Linked DNA regions of Bdellovibrio bacteriovorus. The protein of the gene in region 2 binds, or shares a complex with, the protein of the main gene of each other region. Links are inferred from orthologs where the notes say so. Each region holds a gene or a part of one and is shown on either strand. Other genes may lie near its edges.

Evidence for each region. The genes of interacting proteins can lie anywhere in the genome.
Region 1: the proteins of tig (region 2) and rpsG are in contact, whole or in part, in a crystal structure (PDB 3GTY), measured with the Thermotoga maritima proteins. The link is inferred for Bdellovibrio bacteriovorus from one-to-one orthologs. Residues at the interface, in WP_004081061.1 of Thermotoga maritima: Glu122, Val124, Val129, Leu130, Tyr133, Glu188, Gly259, Ile262, Tyr263, Glu266, Ser270, Glu273, Gln274, Glu277, Arg308, Gln311, Ile312, Ser315, Tyr316, Glu325, Arg329, Arg336, Leu363, Phe366, Trp367, Arg373, Leu377, Arg381, Leu384, Glu387; in WP_004081843.1 of Thermotoga maritima: Lys34, Lys52, Lys55, Glu59, Arg62, Gln63, Glu66, Asn67, Lys69, Val71, Arg95, Ala109, Lys110, Lys111, Gly112, Arg113, Pro114, Glu117, Glu121, Ile124, Ala125, Tyr127, Asn128, Asn129, Thr130, Gly131, Lys135, Asp139, Arg142, Met143.

What each region holds. Positions count from the first base shown.
Region 1 is NZ_CP020946.1:902,367-906,679, forward strand. The notes cover bases 1-2,857. They hold rpsG (30S ribosomal protein S7), read left to right. Parts: upstream 1-1,120; coding sequence 1,121-1,594; downstream 1,595-2,857. Other genes in these bases: rpoC (DNA-directed RNA polymerase subunit beta'), read left to right, coding at 1-553; rpsL (30S ribosomal protein S12), read left to right, coding at 736-1,110; fusA (elongation factor G), read left to right, coding at 1,604-2,857. Outside these bases: more of fusA, read left to right, coding at 2,858-3,709; rpsJ (30S ribosomal protein S10), read left to right, coding at 3,917-4,234; rplC (50S ribosomal protein L3), read left to right, coding at 4,244-4,313.
Region 2 is NZ_CP020946.1:174,569-180,385, reverse strand. What follows is about bases 1,362-4,266. They hold tig (trigger factor), read left to right. Parts: upstream 1,362-2,109; coding sequence 2,110-3,423; downstream 3,424-4,266. Other genes in these bases: B9G79_RS00860 (tetratricopeptide repeat-containing diguanylate cyclase), read left to right, coding at 3,553-4,266; B9G79_RS00870 (ArsA family ATPase), read right to left, coding at 1,362-1,981. Outside these bases: B9G79_RS00880 (tetratricopeptide repeat protein), read right to left, coding at 1-45; B9G79_RS00875 (ArsA family ATPase), read right to left, coding at 42-1,115; more of B9G79_RS00870, read right to left, coding at 1,112-1,361; more of B9G79_RS00860, read left to right, coding at 4,267-5,415; B9G79_RS00855 (trypsin-like serine protease), read right to left, coding at 5,421-5,817. UniProt on the Bacillus subtilis protein: Involved in protein export. Acts as a chaperone by maintaining the newly synthesized protein in an open conformation. Functions as a peptidyl-prolyl cis-trans isomerase.

The DNA.
Region 1 (4,313 bases), 730 kb from region 2 along the record:
TGGTCCAACAAATCCTCATGACATTCTGGCGGTTCTGGGTGCTAAAGCCTTGTCTGCATACCTTGTAGATGAAATCCAAGAAGTTTACAGACTTCAAGGGGTTGGTATCAATGACAAGCATATCGAAGTCATTGTTCGTCAGATGCTACGTAAAGTAGAGATCCGTGATGCCGGCGACAGCCGCTTCCTGGCTGGTGAGCAAGTTGAAAGATATGCTTACATGGAAGAAAACGAACGTATTAACAAAGAGGGTGGCCAGCCTGCTACTTGCAGCCCACTTCTTCTTGGTATTACTAAAGTTTCTTTGAGCACTGACAGCTGGATTTCAGCAGCGTCCTTCCAGGAAACTACAAAAGTTCTTACGGAAGCAGCGATCAATTCTCGCACAGACCATTTGCGTGGCCTGAAAGAGAATATCATCATGGGTCGTCTGATTCCTGCGGGAACTGGTTTGACATCTTACAAACGCTGGAAAGTGTCTGTGCATGAAGATGACGATATCGGCTTTGTTGCATTGCCGGGTATGACGTCTTCCGTACAGCCTCAAGGCTAAAGTAAGACCACCTGATCGCCGGCTTCACAGGCCGGCGTAGGGTAAAAAGCTCATGGATTGGGGACCTCACGCCGCTTTTCATGGATAAATGTAATTTTAACAACAAAGTCTTGACCTGGGCGTCACCGAAATGTAAGTTCCAGCGTCCAGAACCGCATAATTGTTTTTAAGGGGTATATAAAGTGCCAACAATTAATCAGCTCATCAAAAGTGAGCGTACTGTTCAAAAAAACCAAACAAAATCACCAGCTTTGGACTCTTGTCCTCAGCGTCGCGGTGTTTGTACACGTGTTTATACTACGACTCCAAAGAAGCCGAACTCCGCTCTTCGTAAAGTAGCAAAAGTTCGTCTTTCCAATGGCTTCGAAGTTATCTCTTACATCCCTGGTATCGGCCATAACCTTCAAGAGCACTCCGTTGTACTAATCCGCGGTGGTCGTGTGAAGGACTTGCCGGGTGTTCGTTACCACATCGTTCGTGGGGTATTGGACCTTCAAGGTGTAAACGGTCGTCTGCGCGCCCGTTCTAAATACGGTACTAAGAGACCTAAGAAATAAGGATTGAGAGATGTCACGTCGTAAAAAGACCTTTAAAAGAGAAATCATTCCAGATCCGGTTTTCAAGGATCTAGTAATCGCTAAGTTCATCAATAAAATGATGATCCAAGGTAGAAAAGCAACTTCTCAAAAGTTGTTCTACGGTGCTTTGAAAGAGCTTGAAGGTAAAGTTCAAGGTGAAGAGCCTTTGGCAGTCTTCAAAAAAGCTCTTGAGAACGTTAAACCTTCTATCGAAGTTCGCTCCCGCCGTGTAGGTGGTGCTACTTACCAAGTTCCAGTAGATGTTCGTCCATCCCGTCGTTTGGCTTTGGCTATGCGTTGGTTGGTTGAGTACTCTCGCGAGCGCGGTGAGAAAGACATGGCGAAACGTTTGGCTGGCGAATTCTTGGACGCGTACAATAATAGAGGAAATGCTATTAAGAAGAAAGACGACGTTCACAGAATGGCTGAATCCAACAAGGCATTCTCTCACTACAATTGGTAATCTGTTCAGATGTCAGCTAAAGATCCTAAAGTTGTAGCTGATCTCAAGTACACTCGTAATATCGGCATCATGGCTCACATCGATGCCGGTAAGACGACCACCACCGAACGCATTCTTTACTATACAGGTAAAAGTCATAAAATCGGCGAGGTCCATGATGGTGATGCCACCATGGACTGGATGGTTCAAGAGCAAGAGCGCGGTATCACTATCACCTCTGCTGCGACCATGGCGTTCTGGAAAGATCACAGAATCAACATCATCGATACTCCGGGCCACGTTGACTTCACGATTGAAGTTGAGCGTTCCTTGCGTGTATTGGATGGCGCGATCGCTGTTTTCGACGGTGTGAATGGGGTTGAACCTCAGTCCGAAACCGTCTGGAAACAAGCCGACAAATATAAAGTTCCCCGCATTTGCTTCGTAAATAAAATGGACCGTGTTGGTGCTGACTTCGTGATGTCTTTCGGGACGATCAAGGAAAAGCTGAACGCGAACCCAATCCCAGTGCAGGTACCAATCGGCATGGAAGACACCTTCCGTGGTGTTGTCGATCTTTTGGAAAACCGCGCTTACATGTGGGATCAGTCCGGAATGGGTGACCATTTCGAAGTTACCGATGTTCCCAATGACATGAAAGAGGAAGTAAACCGCTTCCGCACTGAAGTCGTTGAGAAGATCGTTGAATTTGAAGACGAACTTCTTGAGAAATATCTCAATGGAGAAGAAGTCACCGTGCCAGAGCTTAAACGGGCTTTGCGCAAAGGGACTCTTGAGCTGAAAGCCTTCCCGGTATTCTGTGGAGCCGCTTTCAAAAACAAAGGCGTTCAGCCTTTGTTGGATGGGGTCATTGACTACCTTCCGTCGCCTCTGGAGGTGCCTGCAATTGTGGGTCACGATCCTGAGCGTCCTGATAAAGAAATCATCTGTAAAACTGAATTCGATGCTCACGCGGCTGCATTGGCGTTTAAAATTGCCAATGATCCGTTTGCCGGCACTTTGACTTATATCCGTGTTTATTCCGGTGAGGTGAAGGTCGGGGAGCAGCTTTTGAATCCGCGCACTCAGAAAAAAGAGCGCATCCAGAAGTTGGTGAAAATGCATGCGAATTCCCGTGAAGAAATCAACAGCCTGAAGGCGGGTGATATCGGCGCGGTTATCGGTCTTAAGTTCACAGGCACAGGGGATACTCTGTGCGAAAGCTCTCATGCTGTGGTTCTTGAGGCGATCACATTCCCAGAGCCGGTTATTTCCGTGGCGGTGGAAGCGAAGTCTTCTGCGGACCAGGAAAAGATGTTGGCTGGCCTGGCTAAACTTGAAAAAGAAGATCCATCCTGCCGTCTGCGCACGGATCCGGAAACGGGGCAAATCCTGCTTTCTGGCATGGGTGAATTGCATTTGGAAATTCTTGTGGATCGTTTGCTTCGTGAGCATAAGATCCAGGCCAATGTGGGTAAGCCGCAGGTTTCCTATCGTGAAACCATCACGGCGGCAGCCAAGGCGGAACACGTCTACGAACGTGAGATCGCTGGCGAAGCTCACTTTGCCAAAGTCTCCCTTTCCATCGAGCCTATTTCTCAGGCGGATGGCATCCAGTTCATCAGTAAAGTGGCTGTGTCTAAAGAATTTACAGCCCCGATGTTGAAGGCCGTTGAATCGGGCTTCCGTGAGGCTTCCGAGGTCGGTCCTTTGGCAAGCTGTTCGATGCTGGGTATTAAGGGGACCTTAAATTCGATTGAAGTTCGTCCGGATTCATCCAGCGAGATGGCCTTTAAAGCGGCTGCTTCCCTGGCATTCCGGGACGCAGTTAAGGCAGCCTCTGTAGAGCTTTTGGAGCCTATCTTTAAGCTTGAGGTGACTTGCCCGGATGACTTCGTAGGAAACATCGTGGGTGATCTGAATTCCCGTCGTGGAAAGATTCTCACAATGAATGTGAAGCAGGGTGGTGGGCAGGTTATTTCGGCCGAAGCCCCTCTGGCGAGTCTGTTTGGTTATGCTACGGATGTCCGCAGTTTGAGCCAAGGCAGAGCCAGCTTCAGTATGGAATTTTTGGAATATGCCATTGTGCCTGCGAAGGTAAAAACGGACATTCTCCATAAAATGGGAAGATATTAAAAAAAATAATATTTCCCTTTGACATTAGATTTCAAAGTGCGCATACTCGCGCACTCATAGCGTCTATATCTACAAAAAACCCCCCGCGTTGAAGGCGATTCAGGCCGCAAGGGCTAATTCGGGGCAAGTTTTCGATGGGATCAGGACGTTGATTGTTAACAAATTTGCTAGTAATTACGATACTTTATAAAAGAGAAGAGTGTCCATATGCAAAGTCAGAAGATTAGAATCAGATTGAAGGCATTCGATCATAAACTGCTTGACCAGTCGACGAAAGAAATCGTTGAGACTGCTCGTCGTACAGGCGCTAAAGTTGCGGGTCCAATTCCCTTGCCTACTCGCATCAACCGCTACACTGTATTGCGTTCTCCGCACGTAGATAAAAAATCTCGTGAACAATTCGAAGTGAGAACTCACAAGCGTATGCTCGATATTTTAGAACCAACTCAACAGACAGTAGATCAGCTTATGAAGCTGGATCTTTCTGCTGGTGTAGATGTTGAAATCAAACTTTCTGCGGTTTAGAGGTAAGACGTGAGCGAAACTACAGAAACTCAAAATACTGCAGGTCTTAAATTGAACGGCCTGTTTGCCTTCAAAGAAG
Region 2 (5,817 bases):
ACATCCTGAAAGCAGAACCAGGGCGGCGGACAGAATCAGTCTCATGCTTTCTTTTCTCCTTCGACGATCAGGGCGCTGAGCTCTTCAAGCCCCCCGAGGTCGGAAATATCCTTCACCAGATCAGGGATGCGGAAGATGCGGGCCTGATTCTTCATGCCCGACTCAAACTGCTGATACAGTTGATCCCTTTGATTGTAGTAGGACCTCATCTGAGAATACAACTTCACAAGATCCTCATGACCTTTTCCAACCTCTTGAGCCGAACGGAGGTCCAGCCAGTAAGGGAAGACCCGGTTCAAAACCACCGTTCCGAGATGGTAGCCGCCTTTATTGATTTCCCTTGAGAAATACTCTGCTTCCTTCAGCTTGGCCTGATCAAAGGCCGTCACCAGACAAAACTGCGTGGTAGGCGCCACCAGCATTCGGTGCACATCAATAGTGCGGGCCTGAAGTTTTCCCTGCCACTGTTCAATATTGATGAAAAAGTCACCCAGTTCACGAATGAAGTTCGAGCCAGTCAATGACTCCAGAACTTTCAAAACCTGACGGGTTCCGGTCTGCAACAGGTGACCGAAGAAGCCCCCTTTTTTTCCTTCCGGATCGCGGAACCACTTCGCCACGCCTTCATTGAACAAGGCTGAAAGCTTTTGGGGAGCATTCAAAAAATCAATCGCATGCTTTGTCGGCGGCGTATCCAGCACGATCAGGTCAAACTGCCCGGATTCGTAACAAGAATACAGTTTTTCCAACGCTGTGAACTCTTGTGATCCGCTAAGATTGGTTGAAAGCTGCTTGTACAGACTGTTGTTGAAAATCTTCTGTGCGGATTCGGTCTTTTTTGCCGCGCGGGCCACGAAGTCATCAAAAGTTTTCTTATGATCAATCACCGAGGCATAAAGTTCGCCCTTGAAATTCTGTCCCGGAACTTTGGTGATGTCTTTGGTGCCTTCGATCCCCAGGGTTTGCGCCAGACGCTTCGCCGGATCGATGGTCAGTACCAAGACGCGTTTGCCTTCCTGGGCTGCAAGCACGGCCAATGATGCTGCAATCGTGGTCTTCCCGACGCCGCCACTTCCCACGCAGACTAAAACTTTGGTGTCTTTAAACAGGCTCACTTCAACACCTCCGCCGCTTTTTCCACCAGGGCCCAAGCGCTGGATTCAAAATACAAAGGCACGCGTGTGACCTGCGAACTTAAACCTTGCGCCTGATGCCACATCTGATTCTGGCGGCGAATGTGACCGTCCAGATACTCGGCAAATTTTGAAAGATCGGAATTTTCCGCCTGCACTTCCTGCAGAGTCTGCTCGGACACCGGGGCTTCGATCATCTTGTTCATGATCAACTCTGCGGTGACACCGAATTCATTTTTCAATCGCGCGATCAGTTCGGAGGCTTCTTTCAGCGGAAGCTCTTCCGGAAGCGTGATCACGTGGTACTTGCAGATTTCAGGATTGCGAATATGAGCATCAATGCTGCGGCTTTGCTCCCCCATCGGACCAAACTGCACCGCCTCGGCCATGCCCTTTGGGGCTTCAAGCAAAGCAATGAAGTGCCCCGTGGCGAAGGCATCCACCACGATGCAATCAAACGGCAGCGGCGGACCGTGTTTGCGGGGGCCGCTGGTGACTTTTCCCAAGATCGCAAGTTCCGGCAGTGCCGGAGCTACGTTGATAAAGGCCTTCATCACAGCATTTTCAAAGAAGAGCTTCGCCAGACTTTCCACCTTGATGAAATGGCGGGCGTATTCCTGTAAACAGGCCTCCCCCGTCCAAAGCGCAAGGGAAAGGTTGGGCCTGATCGAAACTGGCTGGAATCCAACTTGGGGTAAATTAAAGAAATCCTTAAAGAAACTTTGATCTCCAAGCTCGACAAGGAGGGTGTTTTTACCCTCTTGGCTCTTTTTAAGCGCCAGGGATGCGGCTAAAACCGACTTCCCCACGCCCCCTTTTCCGGTCACAAAGTGAATCTCTTGCTTCATAGGTTCTAAGAGTGTCGCTGACCTCTGATTTATAGGCATTACGCATAGCATTACAGTTGCCTAAAGTCGGCCCGTCTTTTAGTATCCACCAGTTTATAACGCGTTGGCGTAATCTAGGAGAAATAGACATGAAATCAAACGTAGAAAAGGTCTCTAACCTTTCCAGAAAGTTGAACATCGAAGTTCCTGCTGCGGCAGTTCAGACAGCTTTCCAAAAGATCTTCAATGGCATCCAAAAAGAAGTGACCATCAAAGGCTTCCGCAAAGGTAAAGCTCCTTTGGCGACTGTAAAAAGCCTTTACGGTGACCGTGTAAAACAAGACGTGGTTCAGGATCTTATCCAGAAGCACTACGCTGAAGCATTGAATGAGCACAAGCTTGAGCCAATCAGCTACCCAGAATTCGAATTTGCAGATCCAACAGAGAACAAAGACTTCTCTTTCTCTGCAGCATTCGATGTTCGTCCAGAGATCACTCTGAAAAAATACGAAGGCCTGGAAGTTGAAAAAGAAAAAGCTGAATTCGATCCAAAGAAGATCGATCAGGTTCTTGAAAACATCCGTGCTTCCCGCGCAACTTTCGAAGTTGTTGCTGAAGACCGCGCCGTAAAAATGGGCGATATCGCTGTTATCAACTTTGAAGGTTTCATGGGCGGCCAGCCTCTTGAAAACGGTTCCGGCACAGATCACCACCTTGAACTGGGCGCGAAACAATTCATCGAAGGTTTCGAAGACGGTATCGTGGGCATGAAAAAAGGCGAGACTAAAACTCTTTCTTTGAAATTCCCGGATCCATACCACTCTGCAGAGCTTGCTGGTAAACCAGTTGAGTTCAAAGTGACTTTGAACCAGATCAAAGCCAAAGTTTTACCGGAACTGACTAACGAATTCCTGGCGACTCTGGGCGGTCCTTCTGATCTAGAGACTTTGAAAAAGTCCATCCAGGAAGACCTTGAGCAAACTGAAACCAAACGCATCGAAGACGCTTTCAAAAACCGTCTTTTGAAAACTTTGGTTAAAGAAAACCCGGTTGAAGTTCCTCCATCTTTGATGAAAGAACAAAAAGCGTCTTTGGTTGAAGACTTCAAAAAACGCATGTCTGAACAAGGCATGGGTCCAGATGACTTCGCTTCTTACGTTGAAAAATGGGATGGCGATTTCGAAAAGACGGCTGCTGAAATGATTCAGTCTTCTTTCCTGGTTGATGCTATTGCCAAGAAACATGATTTGTTCTGCAAAAAAGAAGACTTGGATGCTAAATTTGCTGAGTACGCTCAACAAACTGGTATCGAAGAATCCCGCATCAAGGAATTCTACGGTCGTCCAGAGCAGGCTTCCCGCCTGACTTACATGCTGACTGAAGAGAAAGTGATCGCTTTCCTGAACAAGTCCGTGAAAGTAAAAGAAGTTCCAGCGGGTTCTTTGAAAGAAGAAAACCACTAGTCTGCTGAACTTCAGAACTGAAGTTTAAAACTTCCAAAGCCCGTCAGGCTGATTCTTGACGGGCTTTTTTTATTCCCGAACCGGCAAACACTTTAGTCCAGCCCGGCTTTGTCCGATGAATCTGGAAGTATGCACGTACTGGCAGCCGGCTGTATCATTATGGGACTGCTCTTCAGTTCCTCGGTTTTTGCAACTTCGACGACATCACAGATCGACGAAGCCAAATCCCTTGCGGGGACTGATCCTCGCAAAGCCCTGCATTTGCTTTCACTGATTGAAAACTCGGCTGCGAAAAACGATGCCTTGCTGCAGGCCGAAAAGGATCTGCTGAAATGCGAGATCCTGGTCGACAATGACGATCCCAAAGAAGCATTAAAATCCACCAGCCCTTATCTGGGTCACGCTTCTTTGCCACCTAATGTGCTGATGAATCTGGAGCTTTGTCATTTTTCAGCGCTGGAGGCCTCGGGCCAGGCGACCAAGGCGATGGAAGGCCTGACCTATCTGCTGGAAAAAAGCCGCAAGCTGAACCTGCCCGCCCAGCAAGGCAAGGCACACCTGAACATGGGTCAGTTGCTATCCTATCAAAATCAGTTTTCGGAAAGTCTGAAGCATCTGTTGCAAGCCAAAGAAATCTTCAAAAAGCTGCAGGACTCAAACGAAGAGCGCATCACTTTGAACTCGATCGCGGTGCTTTACGGACGCATGGGGGAACACGAACGCGCTTTGGAATACTTCGCTGAAGTTCTGCAAAAAAATCGCGACCTGAACAAAACCCGCAACGTCGCCGTCGTTCTCTACAACATGGGCCGCCGCTATGAAGACCTGAACCAGTTTGAAAAATCACGCGAGCACTTCACAGAGTCCCTGAAGATTCATCGCGAACTTGGCAATACCAAGTCCATCGCCGTTGTCGAGCGCGCTCTGGGAAGCCTTTACAACAGCATGAACCAGCCGCTGAAGGCGCTGGAGCATCTGAAGACAGCCGTGACTACTCTGGAAGGCATGAACCTGCCCAAATCTCTGGGGCAGTTGTATTTTGAGTTGGGTCGAACTTATGCAAAGCTGGGCGACAACAAGCAAGCATTGTTGAATTTGAAAAAGGCCCACGGCCTGAACAGCAACCCTAATTCGGTGCAGTTGGCGGCGGATATTTTCTCGGAAGAAAGCCGCATCTATCAAAGCTCGGGTCAGTGGAAGCAGGCCTATGCAGCTTTAGAAGGCTTTAAAAAGTATTCAGACCAAATGCACGTGATCCGCGCCGATGAGCAACTGCGCCAGTTGAATTTCAAATTTGATCTGGGCAAAAAAGAAGAGGCCAACCGAATCTTGAAAGCGCAAAATCAATCACAGGAACGACAGCTGCAGGATGCTCATCGCATTCAGCGCCTGCAACTGATGTCGCTCAGTCTGATTGCATTGCTTTTAAGCGTGACTGCGATCTTTACTATCCGCCAGGTGCGAACAGCCCGCCGCATGCGCGAACTGGCGATGACGGACGAGCTGACCCGCATCCCGAACCGTCGTCATGTGCTGGAATACGGCGCACAAAGCCTCAGCACCTCGCAACGACAGGGCAAAGGCATGTCGGTGATTATCTTTGATATCGATCACTTCAAACGCATCAACGACACCTTCGGACATGCCGTGGGTGATGAGGTGATCAAACGTGTTGCTGAAATAGGCCAGAAGGCTTTACGCAAAGGCGATATGATTGGACGAATTGGCGGGGAAGAATTCCTGTCGATTTTGCCATTCACAGATCCATTGCCGGCTAAAGAAGTGGCAGAACGCATTCGCCGTGAAATTTCATTGTGTGATTTTACGGACCTGGCTCCGAACCTGACTGTGACGGTCAGTGCGGGAGTTTCCTGCTACACCGCCACCGACAAACAAGGCAACATCGACAGCCTGATTCAACAAGCCGATGAAGCCCTCTATTCCGTCAAACAAAATGGCCGTAATGGCGTGAGCTTGCGGTTGGTGTCTTAGTACTTTTATCGTCTACCTGTGATATCGACAAAGCCCAGACGATTCAGCATTGCGGCACCCATTGGAGTGCAGTTTTGGCCAAAGGCACAGTGCTCACCACCCCCGTCACTTTTCCCGTCAAAGAAGAAATAGTCCGGCACTTCGAGATGATCACCAGGCACAAAGTAGCCCCAAGAAACCGACATATTGTGATCCGCTGCTGCGACACCACATTGAGAATTTGCCTGGCGGCACTTCTCCAGAGCCTTGCTAAGTGATTGTTCCTTCGTAGTAGCACCACATGAAGCGCCATGAACTCTGTAGTGAGCATGATTAACAGTAGCAACCCAGCCTTCGCTACATTCAATAGCTTCCTTCACGTACCGTCTGATTGCCGCGCCATACTCGAACTGCTTAACTACC